Regions from separate parts of the Pseudidiomarina terrestris genome, predicted to be linked through region 4. Evidence: predicted binding sites of a transcription regulator. Region 4 holds the regulator's gene; each other region holds the start of a gene.
What was found. Region 4 encodes sigma-54, which starts transcription at its own class of promoters, with help from an activator protein. Its sites were predicted from a motif close to GTTGGCACGNNNNTNGNNT; they were not measured.

Region 1 (4,414 bases), on a different contig from region 4:
GCTTGATGGTTTTGAAGTAGGGTGCCTTGCGGGCAAAAACGGCGGAAAAAAGCTGTCGGCCAAAAGGCAGCCGCAGACATTTCGAGTAAAGCTTAAGCAGGTAGTTATCAGCCATGTTGCGCACTTAAATATTGAGTAGCAAGAAACCAAAACCGATGCGGTTCTGGCGATGATTGTAATCAATTAAGGTTTCGCCATAGCCCGAAAAAAACTGAATATAAAATCTTAAGCCATCAGGTTTCTGCGAGTTGATCGGGTGAGTAAAATCAAACTGCCAGGAGCCACGATCCCAGGATAATTCGCGGGTGATTCTGGTCAGGCTATAGGTACTGAGATCGTTGCGCCACGAGATCTGGTTTTCAAAATTCCCCCGGAAACGCACCAGATCAGGATTATCGTCCTCATCGCCCACTTCGTTCACGCGCTGTTTCCAGGTGGTCTCCCAGTAAACGTCGCCCCACTCAACCGCGCCACCGAAGTGGAAATAGTTCCAGCTGCGTGAATCTGGCTTGGTCTGGCCATTGGATTCGTGGGCAAAGCCGACCTTGGCAAAGCGCACACGAGCATCACCGGGGATAAAATCGAACTCCTCGGCCCACGGCAAAACGTAAAACACATCAGGATTGTAGTTGGTGCTGCGAAAAGGCGAGGAATCATCAGAATTCCACGCCTGCCATAAAGACACCTGGGTGTAGGACACCCAGAGATCGCCGTTGGGCAGCAGTAAGTCTTCAAACAGCTTAGTGCGCAACGAGATTTGAAGTTTCACCTCGTTCGGTTTGTAGCTTTCCAGTGGCGCCGATGGTCCGCGCGACGGGGATTGCGGCTGGGTATTAATATCGGAACTATGGTGGACCGGCAGCACGAAATTGGGATGATAGGTGCGCAGTTGGAAAACACCACGTTTCTGCTCTTCATCTAACTCCCAGAAGCGACCAATGAGATCTTCTTCCAAAAACTCTCTTGAGCTTAAGCCGTCGCTATCCGCCTGTGCTGGGGTGAAGAAAAAACTCCCCGCCAACACGGTTGCAACTGTCCGGGCACGCCACATATTCAATTCCTAACTATTCGGCGCCCATGGGCGCTCGCTTTAACTTACTCGATAACGCTCGATCAAATCAGCGCCACATAATTTCGCTGGCGTATAATAACCGCCCTCGGGCTTTTCCGCTAATACATGCTGAGCGATATCTACTGCGCCCTGGCTGGTCAACTTATAACCGTTCATAACCTTCTCACGTAGCGTCACGACATCGCCTTGCGCATTTTTTGCTTCACCCCAGACATAGGTGAAAGCTTCTTCCAGTTGTTTCTCGTCAGGTCCTGCAGGCTGTTCCTCGATCTTTTTCTCGAGCCATTTTTTCACCCACTCAAAGCGCAGTAGCCAGCGAAACTTGTTCAATCGCTGCAACTTTTTCACCAGGTTCGGGGAGGCAGGGATAAAGACTTCGATCGACGGAATGCCGGTGGTGTAATACGCCGTCGAAACGTCGCCCCAGGGAATGGTCATGGCAAACTTCTCACCATTGCCGAAATCAATTTCGCGGGTTTTGTAGGCCAAGGGCACGGTTTCAATCTTACCTTCACGGCGCACCGCACCGCCTTCACCTAAACGTCGTACGCTGGTCTTTGCTGTGCCGCGACTCATCCGCGACGCGGAATCAAATCCGAGAGTGAGATGGTTTGCATCAGGTAGTTGCTGCTTAAGTTGCGCAGCGATACAGTCCGTCGGGATCACATCAAAACCAACCCCTGGGCAGATAACAATACCGGCCCGTTTAGCTTCTTCATCTTTGCTGTGCGCATATTCGAAAACTGCGAGCTCACCGGTAATATCAAGGTAGTGCGTTCGCGTTGCAATACAGCTATCGATCATGGGTTCTGCGGTGACTTCGAAGGGGCCGGCACAGTGCACAACCAGATCCATTTCACCCAATGCTTGCCGCAAGGCCACGGTATCGTCGAGATTCACAACTTCGTAGGGAAGCTCCAAACGTTCCGCTACGGCTATTAGCTTTTTCTCATTACGTCCAGCAAGAACCGGCTTCAGGCCCTGGCTTTTCGCATAGTTGGCGACCAACTCTCCGGTATAGCCATAAGCTCCATATATCATCCACGTCATGCTGAACACTCCATCTGTTGTTGTCTCATTTTAAGCACTACTTGAAGCACTACTTGTTACGTAACTTATCCACGTGGTCATGTGCGTTCTTTTCCCGCGCAGCGCGCGCCACCTCTTTAGGCACGACTGTCTGACCAATGGGCATTAACGCAATCGCGGCAAGTTTCAGGTGCTGAATACCAAAGGGGATGCCGATAATAATAATAAAAAAGGCGATTGCCGAGATCAGATGACCCAACGCCAGCCACCAGCCAAAGAAGATGAGCCACAAGATATTACCGAGTGTACCAAAAGCACTGGTGCCAATGTCGTCTTTCTGCTGCAGTTCCCGACGATTTATCGCTTCGTAACCAAATGGCAGAAATGCAAAGCGGCCAATAACAAAGCAGGACTTCGCCCATGGAATCCCGATGATACTTATAAAGGCGATGATACCCGCCAGCCACCATCCCAGCCCCATCACAAAGCCGCCGAAAATAAACCAAATAATATTCCCTAAAAGCGCCATAGCGTCCCCTATTTTGTTCAGTCTAACCGCTTAATACTTTGGCACAGATCCGTTATTACGCAAAACTCCTGTAAACAGTCTCGCAAATTTACAATTTAAAGCTAAGCTTAATGGCGGAAGATAATTGTAAAAACAGGGGGTTAATCTATGAATACTACGAATCGTTTGGCGATCATCGCGTTGCTTTCGTCCTTATCACTTGCTGCATGCAGTCAAGCCGAGCAGGAGCAGGCAGAAGATCAGAGTCAGGAAGCCATGCAACAAGCTGATGAAGCTGCGAATGACGCCGGTAATGCAATGGAAGAAGCTGCTGAAGAAACCAAAGAAGCCGCTAATGAAGCTATGGCCTATGCCGAAGATAAGTCAGCTGAAGCTAGTGACTTCTTAAGCGATGCAGCCATCACCGCGCGCGTCAAAGCCGCTTTTGTTGAAGCCGGTCAGGTGGATGCCATGGCCATTAACGTCGAGACGATCGATGGTCAGGTGGTGTTAAGCGGCGTGGTGCCAACAGCAGACATGGCGGATCTTGCCGAACAGCTCGCTGAAGGTATTGAAGGTGTCAGTTCGGTTGAAAACGATATTGAAGTCCAAAGTTACTAGTTACTCGTAATGAAGCTAGGATACAAAGGTGGCCATGTGCCACCTTTGTGGTTTTTTACACTCATCACTGTGCGGAGAATCTGTTATGTCGTCAGACTATACCCCACCAAAAGTTTGGCAGTGGGACCAGGAAAGCGGCGGTAAATTTGCCAAGATTAATCGCCCAGTCGCCGGCGCCACCCATAAACAAGAGCTGCCCAAGGGCGAGCATCCCTTGCAGTTGTATTCCCTTGCCACACCAAACGGTGTCAAAGTGACCATCATGCTGGAAGAGCTATTGGCAGCAGGCCATAAAGGGGCTGAATACGATGCGTTTCTTATCGATATCAGTGAGGGTGACCAGTTCGGCAGTGGCTTTGTAGATATTAATCCTAACTCCAAAATTCCAGCCTTAGTGGATCACAGCACGACCCCGCCGACCCGAGTTTTCGAATCGGGTTCGATTTTGCTCTACCTTGCGGAAAAGTTTAACGCGTTCTTGCCAAGCAACCATGGGGCGCGAACGGAGACCTTGAACTGGCTATTCTGGCAAATGGGAGCAGGTCCATTTCTCGGCGGTGGCTTTGGCCATTTCTACGCTTATGCCCCGGAAAAATATGAATACCCAATCAACCGTTACACTATGGAAGTGAAGCGCCAGTTTGACGTACTTAACCGCCAGCTCGCTGAGCACAGCTTTATTGCCGGTGACGAATATACCATTGCCGATATGGCGATTTGGCCTTGGTACAGCGCGGTGGTAAATAACGAAGCCTATGATGCTGCCGAGTTTCTGCAAGTTCAAGAATATGAGCATGTTGTTCGCTGGGTTGAACAGGTAGGCCAACGAGCCGCAGTGCGGCGCGGGCGCGTGGTCAATCGGGCCTGGGGCGACGAAGACGAGCAGGTCAGAGAGCGACATAGCGCCGATGACTTTGAAGGAAAACTATAAGAGAGTAGTGTATGAGCACCGGCTGGGACGAACGTTACAGTACTGAGGAGTATGTTTATGGCACTGCGCCTAACGACTTCTTACTCGAGCATGCTGCCGATCTGCTGGCGACTTATGAGCAGCCGCACGTGCTGTGCCTCGCTGATGGTGAGGGCCGCAACTCAGTCTATCTGGCCGAGCTCGGAGCTGAGGTTTGCGCGATGGACATCTCGCAAGTTGGCCTGGATAAGGCACAAAAGCTAGCGGCCACTCG
Region 2 (4,414 bases), on a different contig from region 4:
GCGCGCTGCGCTGACGCCTCAACATGTTCAGATTCAGCACGTTCGTAATAACGCCGGTTATGTTCTTGTTGACGCCCCGAACTAAAGGCCGAAACCCGTTTCAGGTAACCGATCACCCGGGTCCCGTAATCGATATCTGCAGAGCCACACGACGAACATGCGCTGAGGGTGCGCTTGTCGATATGCTCACAGGCATTGCAAATGGTGATTTTGACATTGATGCAGAAGTAGTTGCAGCCGGTCTGGGCCGCAGTATTGAGCAACGCCAGATAACCGGATGGGTTGAGCTTCTCATCAAGGTTCAAATGCAGTGCCGAACCACCATCGAGGTATTGAATTAATTCATCACCGTGTAACACGAACTTATCCAGCGCATTAGATTGCTGGTCTTCGACCACGTAAAAGTAGGAGTTGTAGCAATCCCGTGGCACAAAGTAGCCGTCTGCCCGGTCCCATTTGGCATTTTTTACGCCGAGGTTTTCCGCCGGCACAAACTCCGTATTGAACATGTAGCCGTACTCCGCTTTTGCGGCTTTATTCGCATCATAAATCACTTTCAGGCGGTCGCGGACAAAGGCAATGTAGTCAGGGTTATTGCTGGCTTCAATGCCTTGGGACTCCGCCGCCTCAACCATGCCATTGATGCCGATGGTCAGAAACTGTTTATCCAAGGAGATAAAGCCGGCGTCATACACGGTCAACAAACCAGCTGCCTTGTACTCTTCCATTAACCGCCGGTATGCAACCTGATATTTCTGGATTTTTTCGATTTCCGTCGCCAGGTCGCGGCCATCCTGTACCAACCGATTCATATTGATGGTAATAACATTAATTGAGCCGGTTGCAACGCCTCCCGCCCCCAGAGTATAAGAGAAGGTATTGTCGCTAATTTCGCTGCGTAGTCGGCAACATGAAGCTAATGAGTCGGCATTATCGGATAAATACACAAAAAAGGAGTTGCCATCAGCAAGTTCACTTGCCATGGATTCGGCAAATTCCTGATCTTTACACTTACCGTCCTCGGTGAGCATGGCCACAGTGACGACCGGGAAGGTAAGAATGGTCTTTTTCCGCTCTTCATTGAACCAGTGCATGAAGAAGTTCTGCAAAGCACTGACCGAGCCCCATTCGGGTTTACTGAAGTCAGGGAAGACAAACTCACCAAACATGCTATCGAAATAGAATTTATCGTACACTGAAATGTTCCAGAACACGCTCTGATAACCACGCGCAGCAGCCGGTTGATTTAACGCATAAACGACGTGTTGCAGATGGTTTTGGATTTGATGACGATGGGTGTTCAAGTAGTCATCACCGTAATCTTTTCGCGCAAAGTAATCGAAATAGGTTAAAAACTCTACGGTCGCCACAGCGCCGGCAAACTGCGAACTGACAGCAAAGACAAAGTTCACGAAACAGCCACAGAAGCTCTCAAGGTGCTTTGGCGCCAGCGATTCGCCGCCCAACTTGGTAAGACCGTCACGCAGAAACGGGTACATGGTGACCGACACACAGTAGGGCTTCAAACTGGTTTCGTCATGCACGTAAATCTCATGGTCTTCAATTTGCCGAACGTATTCTTGCGCGAGTTGCTCATCAAACAACTCAGCGATCTTGCTACTGACTTGCTTGCGATTCACTTGCACGAAAAAGTCTTTCATCAATTCCGCTTCCAGAGTCGCAATGTTCTTTTGCGTGACATTGGCATTGGCATCCATTTTCGATCCATCCGCGGCATTCTGTGCGTGCAGATACTCCTGGATGAAGTTCATTTTGTGATCGATTTGTTCAGGTTGTAAGCGCAGCATTGTTGTTGTCCTTCTGTTTTAGTTCACTAATTCGCAGTCAATAAAGTCGGGGCAGAATAGAGCGTTAAGAACTTTCCCCGAGCGCAGGTCGTAAAACCTCTGATTCGTTGTGGCACTTGTTAAACCGCCACATTCAGCCCGCCATGGGCCGGTTTTCAAATAAGTAAGGCGCCGTTGCACCAGCGCCGGTACCGTTTCTAATCCAGTGTAGAGACAGGTGCGCAGGCCCCTGCTAATTGCCTCATCTAACAGTTCTATTAAGGCGTCCTGATGCCATTCACCGCCTAAGAACAACACCGCAGTGATAAGTCCAGCGTAGCGATCGAGTTCATTCGTAAAGCTTTGCAGTGTTAACTGCTGTCCCCGCTCCGCAGGCCAGCTATCGACGCTATGACAGCCCTTACAACCCACGGTACAACCGGTGATGGTATAGGCCAGCGCGACTTCGCCGGGAACCTCCTGAAACACAATGTCTTTCGCACTGAATCGCATCGTATCGCCTATATGGTGTTATGAACGAATGTAAGGCACTAGATATTGTGTTTTAGCCTAGAGCAAGACACTGGATTTGCGTTGATCAGGATCAATAAAATGGCGGGCTGGGTAGTTACGACCCCGGAGGGCCGATTCACCCGGAAATAGGCTGGGTCTTTTTCACCCATCCAGCAACTATATTCCTGCAAAAACAGTGCCTTAATAAGTTGGCAAGGGAATTGCAATATGACCTGTGATGACTCAATAACAAATAGGTGATGTATGGCCGGTTACAAAAAACTATGGTGGACGCTGATTGCAGTGCTTGCCATTACGTTCGGTATTTTGGGGTACTTCGGCAACGAAGTGTATCGAGAGGCTCCGCCCATTCCAGGGAAGTTCGTTACCACGAACGGACAGACCTTAATGACGGAGGACTCTATTCTTGATGGGCAAACGGCCTGGCAATCTGTGGGTGGTATGCAGTTAGGCTCAATTTGGGGGCATGGTGCTTATCAGGCACCAGACTGGACTGCAGATTGGTTGCACCGTGAACTTGTCGCGTGGCTAAATATCGCTGCAGCTGAAGTATTTGCGGCTGATTATGCCGACTTAACTCCCGCGCAGCAGAATCAGCTGCAATTCGAGCTGAAACAGGCTTATCGTACCAATACCTACGATGCGCTGCTGGATGAAGCAGTGTTGGATCCCCGTCGTGTGCAAGCGATTCAACAGACCGCCGATTATTACATACGTTTATTCAGCGATGATGCGGAACTGCGAAGTACCCGCGAAAGTTATGCCATGAAAGAGAATACTCTGCCCAAGCTTGAGCGGCGCGAGCGCATGGCCGAGTTTTTCTTTTGGACCGCGTGGGCAGCCTCGACTGAACGTCCCGGAGCTGACATCACCTATACCAACAACTGGCCGCACGAGCCATTGATTGACAATACTCCAAGCCCAGAAAATATTATCTGGTCCATTGTCAGCGTGATCCTGCTGATTGCCGGCGTCGGTGGTCTGATTTGGGCCTGGGCCTTCCTTCGTCAACATGATGAGGAAGACATCGAAGTGCCACAACAGGATCCGATCAGCCGGGTAAAACTTACCCCGTCACAGAAATCGCTCGGCAAGTACCTATTTATCGTGGTGGCGCTGTTCACCGTGCAAGTCCTGCTCGGTGGTGTCACTGCACATTATACGGTTGAGGGACAAGAATTTTACGGTATCGAAATCTCCAAGTGGTTCCCTTACAGCTTGGTGCGTACCTGGCATATTCAGGCATCGCTGTTCTGGATTGCCACAGGCTTCCTGGCCGCCGGCCTGTTTCTGGCGCCCATTATCAACGGTGGTAAAGATCCAAAATATCAGAAACTTGGCGTCGATATTCTGTTTTGGGCCCTGGTTGTAGTGGTTGCGGGTACCTTCGTTGGTAGCTTCCTTGCCATCGCCCAAATCATGCCCGAGCATCTAAATTTCTGGCTCGGCCATCAGGGGTACGAATACGTCGACCTTGGTCGTCTCTGGCAGATTGGTAAGTTTGTTGGCATCGTATTCTGGCTGGTCCTGATGATGCGTTGTGTCGCAGGCGCCTTTAAACAAGAAGGTGATAAGAACTTACTGGCGTTATTTACTGCCTCTGTGGTCGCCATTGGTTTGTTTTATGGGGCCGGCTTCGCGTACGGTGAGCGCACCCACATCTCCATCATGGAATACTGGCGCTGGTGGATTGTCCACCTTTGGGTTGAAGGTTTCTTTGAGGTCTTTGCCACCGCCGCACTAGCATTTATTTTCCATAGCATGGGGCTGGTGTCCCGGCGCATGGCCACGGCTGCCGCACTCGCCTCAGCATCATTGTTTATGCTCGGTGGTGTTCCGGGTACTTTCCACCACTTGTATTTTTCAGGCACCACCACGCCGGTCATGGCCGTCGGCGCAACCTTCAGTGCGTTGGAAGTGGTTCCACTTATCGTGCTTGGTTATGAAGCCTGGGAAAACTGGAGCCTGCAGAAGAAAGCGGTTTGGATGCAACGCCTGAAGTGGCCCCTGATGTGTTTTGTCGCGGTCGCCTTTTGGAATATGTTAGGCGCTGGTGTACTTGGCTTTATGATCAACCCGCCCATCTCGCTCTA
Region 3 (4,414 bases), on a different contig from region 4:
CGCCTGTTCAATGCCGTCAGCCGCCATGGTCAGTTCCGGTAAACTGGGATCGTAATCACGCCGGAAGCTAATGTTCGAAGGGGCACTCAGTTGCGCCACGGCAATCACCCGCTCGATAACTTCATGCACATTGGTCGCTGTGCGCTCGGGCAATTCGTGCGAGCCGAGCATGCGATCAACCAGATTGCGGAGCCGATCGGCCTGACTGATAATTAAATCGGTGTAATCGTGCAGCTGTTTATCTTCGAGTTCGCCCGCCAGCAGTTGCGCAGCGCCGCGCAGCCCGCCAAGGGGATTTTTAATCTCGTGCGCCAGCCCGCGGACAATACTATGGGCGGCTTGTAACTGTTGCTGCTGCGAGTTTTCCTGGTTGATGCGGCGGATTTGGTCCACCTGACGCAGTTCGACCAGTACCTGTCCCGTATCACTTTTCCGGGTCAGAGGTTGGGCCACAAACTCGACGGTGACGCGCTGGCCATCATGGAAAATCCAGGTAACGTCGCTATCGGAAACGCTTTGCTGATCACGTAACGCCTGACGTAACACTTCGGGTTCCAGTGAGCTGTAACTGAACAGACTGAATAAAGGGGTACCAAGTAAGCGTTTGCGACTACCATCGAGCATGGTCTCGGCCGCAGCGTTCATGTAGCGAATATGCAGCTGCTCATCGAGCTGCACAATGCCAGTGAGCAGCTGATCCCAATCTGGTTGCACCACATTGGTGCAATCAGTTTTGGCCACTCGTGCCACCCGCGTTGTTATTCAGGGCTGGATTGTAAATACTTGCCTGATGCATATAGATCACTGTGGTGTCAGAGCGTGCTAGCTCTGCGCCCTGCTCACTGTACATACGTACCTGCAGGCGATGCTCGCCACGGTTTAATCCTTCCAGACTAACCCCGGAGGCAGGTCCTTCGTAGGCTACCTGGTTGTCGACGAAGAGCTTGAAGCTGACGCGACCACGGACATTACGTACGCTTTCCGCCCATGCCACATTCATCCGGCCACGATTGTCGCGGACGGTGGCTTCATGTTCGGGGCTGACAATTTCGACACTGGCCTCGACCTGTTGCTCAGCATCGCTGGCTTCGTCGTCAGAGGTTTCAGTTTGGGTACGCGTCACTGGCGCAAAATCGCTGGTGACGGTATTGATGTTGATACGTTCGGCACCTTCTTGCTTCTGATCGGTGTAGATCACGGTGCCGTCTTCTAATACTTTACGATAAACCTGAGCTTCGCTGACTGCGCCCACCAACAGGAGGCTCACGAACGTTAGTACGGCTAGTAAAGTGCGTAAGAACGGTTGCATCGCTTCGCCTCCTTAGAGAGATTTAGTGGGTCATCACAACCTGTGAATTAGACACTGTAGTACAGATCAAATTCAATTGGATGTGTGGTCATCTTCAGGGTCATGACTTCTTTTTGCTTGAGCGCAATGTACGCATCAATCATTTCGTCGCTCATGACGCCGCCCTGTTTCAGGAAGTCACGGTCTTTATCCAGTGCTTCCAATGCCATTTCCAATGAATGACATACCGTCGGAATTTCTTTCGCTTCTTCCGCTGGCAGGTCGTACAAGTCTTTGTCCATGGCGTCGCCAGGGTGGATCTTGTTCTTGATACCGTCAAGGCCCGCCATCAGCAGTGCGCTAAAACACAGGTACGGGTTCGCTGCCGGGTCAGGGAAACGTACTTCAATACGACGGCCCTTGGCATTTGAAACCAGTGGAATACGAATCGAAGCTGAGCGGTTACGCGCTGAGTAAGCCAGCATCACGGGTGCTTCAAAACCAGGTACCAGGCGCTTGTACGAGTTGGTGGCCGGGTTTGCGAACGCGTTGATAGCACGGGCATGCTTGATGATACCGCCAATGTAGTACAGTGCAGTTTCGCTCAGGCCGCCGTACTTGTCGCCGGCAAACAGGTTCTTACCGTCTTTTGCCAGTGACATGTGTACGTGCATACCAGAACCGTTATCGCCCACCAGTGGCTTCGGCATAAAGGTTGCGGTCATACCATAAGAATGCGCTACGTTGTGCACCACATACTTATAAACCTGGATTTCATCCGCTTTTTTGGTCAAGGTGTTGAAGCGGGTGGCGACTTCGTTCTGACCAGCGGTTGCTACTTCGTGGTGGTGCGCTTCAACCACTAAGCCCATGTCTTCCATCACCGTGCTCATGGTGCTGCGGATGTCGTGTGCAGAATCCACTGGTGGTACCGGGAAGTAACCGCCTTTCACGCTTGGACGGTGTGCCATGTTGCCTTCAGAGTACTCTTTACCTGAGCTCCACTTGGCTTCGTCGGCTTCAATTTTGTAAAACGAGCCGCTCATGTCCGTGTGGAAACGTACGTCGTTGAACAGGAAGAATTCTGGCTCCGGGCCAAAGAATGCAGTATCCGCAATACCTGCGCTTTGCAGATAAGCTTCAGCGCGGCGTGCGATCGAGCGCGGGTCACGGTCGTAACCTTGCATCGTGTCTGGCTCAAGGATGTCACAGACCACGTTCATGGTCATTTCGTCAGTGAACGGGTCCAGCACCACTGAGCCGCAGTCTGGCATCAACACCATGTCGGATTCGTTGATACCTTTCCAACCGCTGATTGAAGAACCATCGAACATTTTACCGTCCTGGAAAAAGTCTTCGTCGATCTGCGACACCGGGATGGTGACGTGCTGCTCTTTACCTTTAGTATCGGTAAAGCGCATATCTACGAATTTGACTTCGTTTTCTTCAATAAACTTCATTACGTCTTGTGGTGTCGACATGTGTTCCTCCGGAATCGCGAATGTCAGTTAACAAAAAAGTATAGTTCGTCTGGCCAAAAAGATTGCAATCGCCATGCCAATTCTAAATTATCCCGTTAATTCAGACACTTAAATCTAAGTCCGTGAATGGTGCCGGTTAGCGTAGCGGCTCAGACGGGTCTTTCATTAACTTTTGCACCATTGTAGTGCAAAAAGCTGCACTAGAACAGTGCAGCTGTTGATTTAGTGCTGAAACCGGGGGTGGGTCTAGCTTTGTTTTGCCAGACGCCGTTTCAGCAGCGATGCATACAGCAGTGGGATCACGATCAGCGTCAGTACCGTCGACACCGCGATACCGAAAATCAAGCTCACCGCGAGGCCATTGAAGATGGGATCATCGAGAATAAAGAAGGCGCCCATCATGGCGGCAATAGCAGTCAGTACAATCGGCTGGGTGCGCACGGCCGCGGCGGTAATGACCGCCTCGTTCAACGGCTTGCCGGCGGCCACTGCTTCGCGGACAAAATCGACCAGCAGGATTGAGTTGCGAACAATAATACCGGCCAGCGCAATCATGCCGATCATCGAGGTCGCGGTAAACTGCGCGCCGAGCAGCGCATGCCCCGGCATGATGCCAATCAGGGTCAGCGGAATCGGCGCCATGATCACCAGCGGTGTACCGTAGCTGCCAAAGTGGCCGACCACCAGCAGGTAGATCAGCAACAGCCCGACCGCGTAGGCAAGCCCCATATCACGGAAGGTTTCATAGGTGATTTGCCATTCGCCATCCCATTTGACCGCGGCCTGATCCCACTCATTGGGCTGAGTGATGTAGCTCTGCGGCAGATCAATGGTCCCTGCGGCAGCGAATAAGCCATACAAAGGCGAATCGAGTTCACCGGCCATGTCCGCGGTCACATAGACCACCGGGCGCAAGTCTTTGTGCAAGCGAGGCTGCTGCAGTGGCACTTCAACCCGCTCAATGAAGGCGGTCAGCGGCACACTAGCGCCCTGTGCGCTGGTCACGGTGAGGCTCTCAAGCTGGGCCAGTTGCCCTTGCCAGGCAGCTGGCAGGTACAGCTGTACCGGCACCGGTTGCAATTGATCCGGCACTGCCACATAGGTCACCGGCAAGCCATGCAAAGCCGTTTGCAAGGCCTGCGTGGCCTGCTGCGGCCGGACACCTAGCTGGGTAGCGCGGGCATAATTGATTTGCCAGATCTCTTCGGTACCTGCAGCCACCAAAGTGGTATCGACATCCACCACACCGTCAGTTTGTTGCAACTGCTGCTGCACGTGCCGGGCCGCGGCCTCTCGTTCGGCGGCCGAGGGGCCATACACCTCAGCAACAATAGGTGCCAGCACCGGTGGCCCGGGGGGCACTTCCACCACTTTCAGCTGGCCGCCGGCGGCAGTCACAATAGGTGTCAGCAGTGGCCGCAGTGACCGGGCTACCTCATGGCTGGCCCGTTCACGCTCACCTTTCGCCGCCAGTGTCACCTGAATATCGCCCTGATAAGCGGCGCTGCGTAAATAGTACTGCCGCACCAGGCCGTTAAAGCCAATCGGCGAGGCGGTCCCGGCGTAGATCTGCGTCGCCGTGACTTCGGGGACTTGGTCGAGCTTTTGCGCAAGCTGCAGCAGTACTGCATTCGTCCGCTCCAGG
Region 4 (4,414 bases):
CTGCCAGCTGTTCAGCGATATACACGGAACGGTGCTGACCGCCAGTGCAGCCAATACCAATGGTCAGGTAGCTGCGGTTACTCCGCTGGAAATAAGGTAACCAGGTAGCTAGAAAGGTTTCCACCTGATGCACAAACTTGGTCACCAGAGGCTGTTGGGCAAAGAAATGCTGTACCGCTGGGTCGTTGCCCGTCAGCGGTTTTAATTCTGGCTCCCAATGCGGATTAGGCAGAATACGGGTGTCAAATGCATAGTCCAGATCCGGCGGTAAACCATATTTAAAACCAAAGGACTGGAAGACCACAATGAGTCGTGATGCTGCGCGACCGAGTACGCGCTCGCTGACCTGCTCACTCAGCTGATGAACACTGAGGTCGCTGCTTTCGATACGCCAGGTGGCACGCTCAGCGAGCGGTTCGAGTAACTTTGATTCGGTCTGAAGCGCCTCACTTAAGGGCATTTCATTGCGCGACAGGGGGTGCAACCGGCGTGTTTCACCGAATCGACGCAGTAACACCTGGTCATTGGAGTCGAGGTACAGAATTTCTGGCTTGATGTTGTCAGGAAGAAAATCGAGAGCATCACTCAGGTCGTCATGTGAGCCGGGTAAGTTTCTGACGTCGACACTGACCGCGACGTTCGCATATTGCTCCTGGATAGCATGCACCAGGGTGGGCAATAGCATAATAGGTAAGTTATCGACACAGTAGTAGCCGAGATCTTCTAAAACCCTTAACGCAATGGTCTTCCCTGATCCCGAACGGCCGGTAACGATAATCAGCTGCATAACTTAGCCACTACCGTTGTCGGTAAATAAATCGAACAATTCCTTATCGCTGCTCGCCTCACGCAGTGCGCGGGTGCAGGACTTGTCGTTCAGACGCTGCGCCACAGCCGCAAGAGTCTGTAAATGTTGCTCATGCTCTTCTTCAGGAACCAGCAATGCAAAAACGATATCAACGGGCTGGTTGTCAATGGCGTCGAAATCGATTCCATCAGCAAGGGTCATCAATACCGCGACGGGTTTGTTGGCCGTGCCTAAACGCCCATGGGGAATGGCGACGCCTAGCCCGATACCGGTGCTACCAAGGCGTTCGCGATTGAGCAAGCTCTCGAAAACATCAAAACTTGTGGTTCCGGATAAACGCGGCGCGGCCAGCTGACCGATGAGTTCGAGAACTTTCTTTTTACTTGTGCCCGCGACTGCACAACGGGTGCAGTCCGGGCTTAACAGTGAGGATAAATCCATGATTTAGTGACGTTTCATCTTTTCTTTGTGTTTAATCACTTGACGGTCGAGCTTATTAATTAAGCCATCGATCGCCGCGTACATATCTTCATGTTCTGAATCGGCGTAAATTTCGCCACCACTGACATGCAGCGTAGCTTCCGCTTTTTGGGTTAACTTTTCAACATTTAAAATCACATGGACATTACTAATGTGGTCAAAATGACGCTCTAGCTTCGCAAACTTGGTATTGACGTAATCTCTCAACGCGTCAGTAATCTCAATATGATGACCAGTCAGATTAATTTGCATAACATCTTCCTTCTATTGTCCAAGATTTAAATAAGACGCTTGCGCTGGTTCGAGGGCGGTATTTGGAGCGCCTCCCGATATTTGGCAATCGTCCTTCTAGCAACCTGAATCCCTTGGTCCGACATCAGCTCAGTCAGTTTACTGTCGCTTAGCGGCTTCTTCGGGTTTTCGGCGGCGACTAGCTTTTTCAGCAACGCCCGGATAGCGGTTGAAGAACAGTCCTCACCACCATCAGTGCTGAGTTGGCTCGAGAAAAAGTACTTCAATTCAAACACACCGCGAGGCGTATGCATATACTTTTGGGAAGTTACTCTGGATACGGTGGATTCATGCATTTCGATGGCAGCGGCGATGTCCGCGAGCACCATAGGTTTCATCGCCTCTTCACCAAGCTCAAAAAAGGCCTGTTGGCGTTGCACAATCGAAGTCGCGACTTTTAACAGGGTTTCATTGCGGCTTTCGATACTGCGAATAAACCATTTTGCTTCCTGTAAGTGCTGGCGAATGTAGCTCATATCGTCGCTTTGTTTGGCATCCTGTATTAGTGCTGCGTAACTGCTATTTACTTTTAGTTTAGGCAAACTTTGCGGATTTAGCTCAACTATCCAGCGACTATTTTTTTTGTGCACGACCACATCGGGTATCACGTACGCATCATCGTTTTGCTCAAAGCGGTCGCCGGGATGGGGTTGCAGCTGCTGAACAATAGCAAGCACCTCAGTTAACTGAGTTTCGTTCAATTTCAGATATTTGCACAGCGATCGGTAATCCCGCTGTCCTAGCAATTCCACGTAGTTAGCAACAGCTTTGCGTGCCTGGCTTAAATACGGCATCTGTTCTGGAAATTGTTGCAGTTGCAGCAACAGGCATTCACTGACATCACGGGCGCCAACGCCAACCGGATCAAATTGCTGAATGCGTTTGAGCACCACGGCGACTTCGTCGTCTTCAACAGGTTCTTGCAACTGGGAGTTGAGCCCTTGGGTCAGCTCGTCGACGGATTGGGTCAGATATCCTGCTGCGTTGATGGCGTCGATAATAGCCAGGCCGATCTGTTCATCTACGGGAGAGAAGTGAGAGAGTTGTAACTGCCAGCGCAGGTGGTCATGCAGGGTTTCCTTACCACAGCCAAACACCATGGCGTCATAGTCCGCATCGTTTTGGCCGACTGCGCCCATCAATTCCGCGGTATAATTCTGGTCCCACTCGTGATTGTCATCGCTGAGGGCTTCTTCATCGTGGTCGCGCAGCGGCTCCTCGATCTCATCCTGCTCCAGCAAAGGGTTTTCTTCGAGGGCCTGCTGAACTTCTTGCTGCAATTCGAAGCTGGAAAGCTGAAGCAAGCGGATAGCCTGCTGCAACTGAGGAGTCATCGACAGTTGCTGGCTAAATTTAAGTTGCAAGCCTTGCTTCATAGGGTAACCACCGAAAGTTGCGGTTGATCGTCTACAGCGTAAATTGATCGCCTAGGTAAACGTCTTTTACCTGTTGGTTACTTAAAATAGTATGGGCGTCACCTTCGGCAATCAACTCCCCATGGCTAACTATATACGCATGCTCACATACGGATAAGGTTTCACGGACGTTATGGTCAGTGATCAGCACGCCGATGCCGCGTTTACGCAAATGCTCAATAATCTTTTTAATGTCGATAACTGAAATAGGATCAACACCGGCAAAAGGCTCATCGAGCAAAATAAAAGCGGGTTCGGCCGCTAAGGCCCGGGCAATTTCAACCCGGCGGCGTTCGCCTCCAGAGAGGCTCATGCCAAGACTGTTCGCAATGTGGCCAACATGGAACTCTTCCAGTAACGCATCGACTTTTTCTTCGCGCGCATTAGCATCCAGCTCTTTGCGGGTTTCCAGAATCGCCATGATATTGTCGCGCACGGTCAGCTTACGAAAGATCGACGACTCCTGTGGCAGGTAGCCAATACCTTTGCGCGCCCGCTCATGCATCGGCAGCAGGGAGATATCCTGATCATCGAGCAGGATACGTCCTTTGTCATGACCCACGAGTCCGACAATCATATAAAAGGTCGTGGTTTTGCCGGCGCCGTTGGGGCCAAGTAGTCCAATGACCTTACCCGATTCAACGGTCAGGCTGACGTCTTTAACGACCTCACGTTTCTTGTAGGATTTAGCGAGGTGCTCAGCGATTAATTGGCTCATTATCGTTCTTATTTTTAGGCTTGAAAATGGTAGTGACTCGGTCACTTTCGTCGTCGCCACGGCGAGCGCGGAGCTGCTGATTTGCGAAGTCGTAAACGATCTCGTTACCTTGAATCTCGCTGTTCGCCTGGGTGACTTTGACATTACCAAGCAAAGTCAGCGTCTCAGCGTTCTCGTCGTAGCGAATGATTTCCGCCTCAGCACGAATCAAGTTACCGTCCTCCAGCTCCTGCTGGTAGGTCGCGGGTGCGCCTTCGGCGGTAAAGGTACGCACGCCGTTTTCACCCTGTTGTGAAACCTCAAGATGGTCGGCGGTAATACGCAAGGTTCCCTGGGTGATCACTGCATTGTCTTCGAATACGGCAATTTTGTTTTGAATGTCGAACCATTCGCGTTCGGAGTCAACCTTGATGTCTTGTTCAAAGTCCGCTTTTCCCTGAGCTGCAACCGTCGGGCTGAAAAGGGCCGCAGCGAGCAGCACCAGGGCGGCACTGAAAAACTGTTTAGCGATTGCGACTGTAGGTAGTTTGTACATGCTCATTCAATTCCAAGGTCTCGGCGCGGAGGTCAGCAATCATGCCGTTGCCGCGCACTATAAAATTTTTACCAAAAATCGTCACAGGCTGGTCGGTGATCATGGTCTCAGCCAAGGTGTCGATAGTTAAATAACTCGTCTCAACTCGTTCCAGATAATCGTCTGCG

Region 1: J6J28_RS07575 (BON domain-containing protein) is a predicted target of sigma-54. The motif match lies at 2,668-2,686, and genes of this name have one in related genera.
Region 2: J6J28_RS11950 (nitric-oxide reductase large subunit) is a predicted target of sigma-54. The motif match lies at 2,509-2,527, and genes of this name have one in related genera.
Region 3: glnA (glutamate--ammonia ligase) is a predicted target of sigma-54. The motif match lies at 2,832-2,850, and genes of this name have one in related genera.

What each region holds. Positions count from the first base shown of each region.
Region 1 covers NZ_JAGGJE010000002.1:40,957-45,370, forward strand. Annotated here, with positions in the region: gene J6J28_RS07555 (hotdog fold domain-containing protein) at 1-115, opposite strand, end outside; gene J6J28_RS07560 (phospholipase A) at 125-1,051, opposite strand; gene J6J28_RS07565 (saccharopine dehydrogenase family protein) at 1,091-2,122, opposite strand; gene J6J28_RS07570 (YccF domain-containing protein) at 2,172-2,630, opposite strand; gene J6J28_RS07575 (BON domain-containing protein) at 2,778-3,230, shown strand; gene yghU (glutathione-dependent disulfide-bond oxidoreductase) at 3,316-4,161, shown strand; gene J6J28_RS07585 (SAM-dependent methyltransferase) at 4,173-4,414, shown strand, end outside.
Region 2 covers NZ_JAGGJE010000006.1:49,564-53,977, reverse strand. Annotated here, with positions in the region: gene nrdD (anaerobic ribonucleoside-triphosphate reductase) at 1-1,808, opposite strand, end outside; gene nrdG (anaerobic ribonucleoside-triphosphate reductase activating protein) at 1,827-2,300, opposite strand; gene J6J28_RS11950 (nitric-oxide reductase large subunit) at 2,565-4,414, shown strand, end outside.
Region 3 covers NZ_JAGGJE010000006.1:125,629-130,042, reverse strand. Annotated here, with positions in the region: gene glnL (nitrogen regulation protein NR(II)) at 1-741, opposite strand, end outside; gene J6J28_RS12310 (hypothetical protein) at 728-1,309, opposite strand; gene glnA (glutamate--ammonia ligase) at 1,357-2,769, opposite strand; gene J6J28_RS12300 (efflux RND transporter permease subunit) at 3,016-4,414, opposite strand, start outside.
Region 4 covers NZ_JAGGJE010000001.1:221,400-225,813, forward strand. Annotated here, with positions in the region: gene rapZ (RNase adapter RapZ) at 1-787, opposite strand, end outside; gene ptsN (PTS IIA-like nitrogen regulatory protein PtsN) at 791-1,249, opposite strand; gene hpf (ribosome hibernation promoting factor) at 1,253-1,540, opposite strand; gene J6J28_RS01030 (RNA polymerase factor sigma-54) at 1,567-2,955, opposite strand; gene lptB (LPS export ABC transporter ATP-binding protein) at 2,987-3,712, opposite strand; gene lptA (lipopolysaccharide transport periplasmic protein LptA) at 3,693-4,247, opposite strand; gene lptC (LPS export ABC transporter periplasmic protein LptC) at 4,216-4,414, opposite strand, start outside.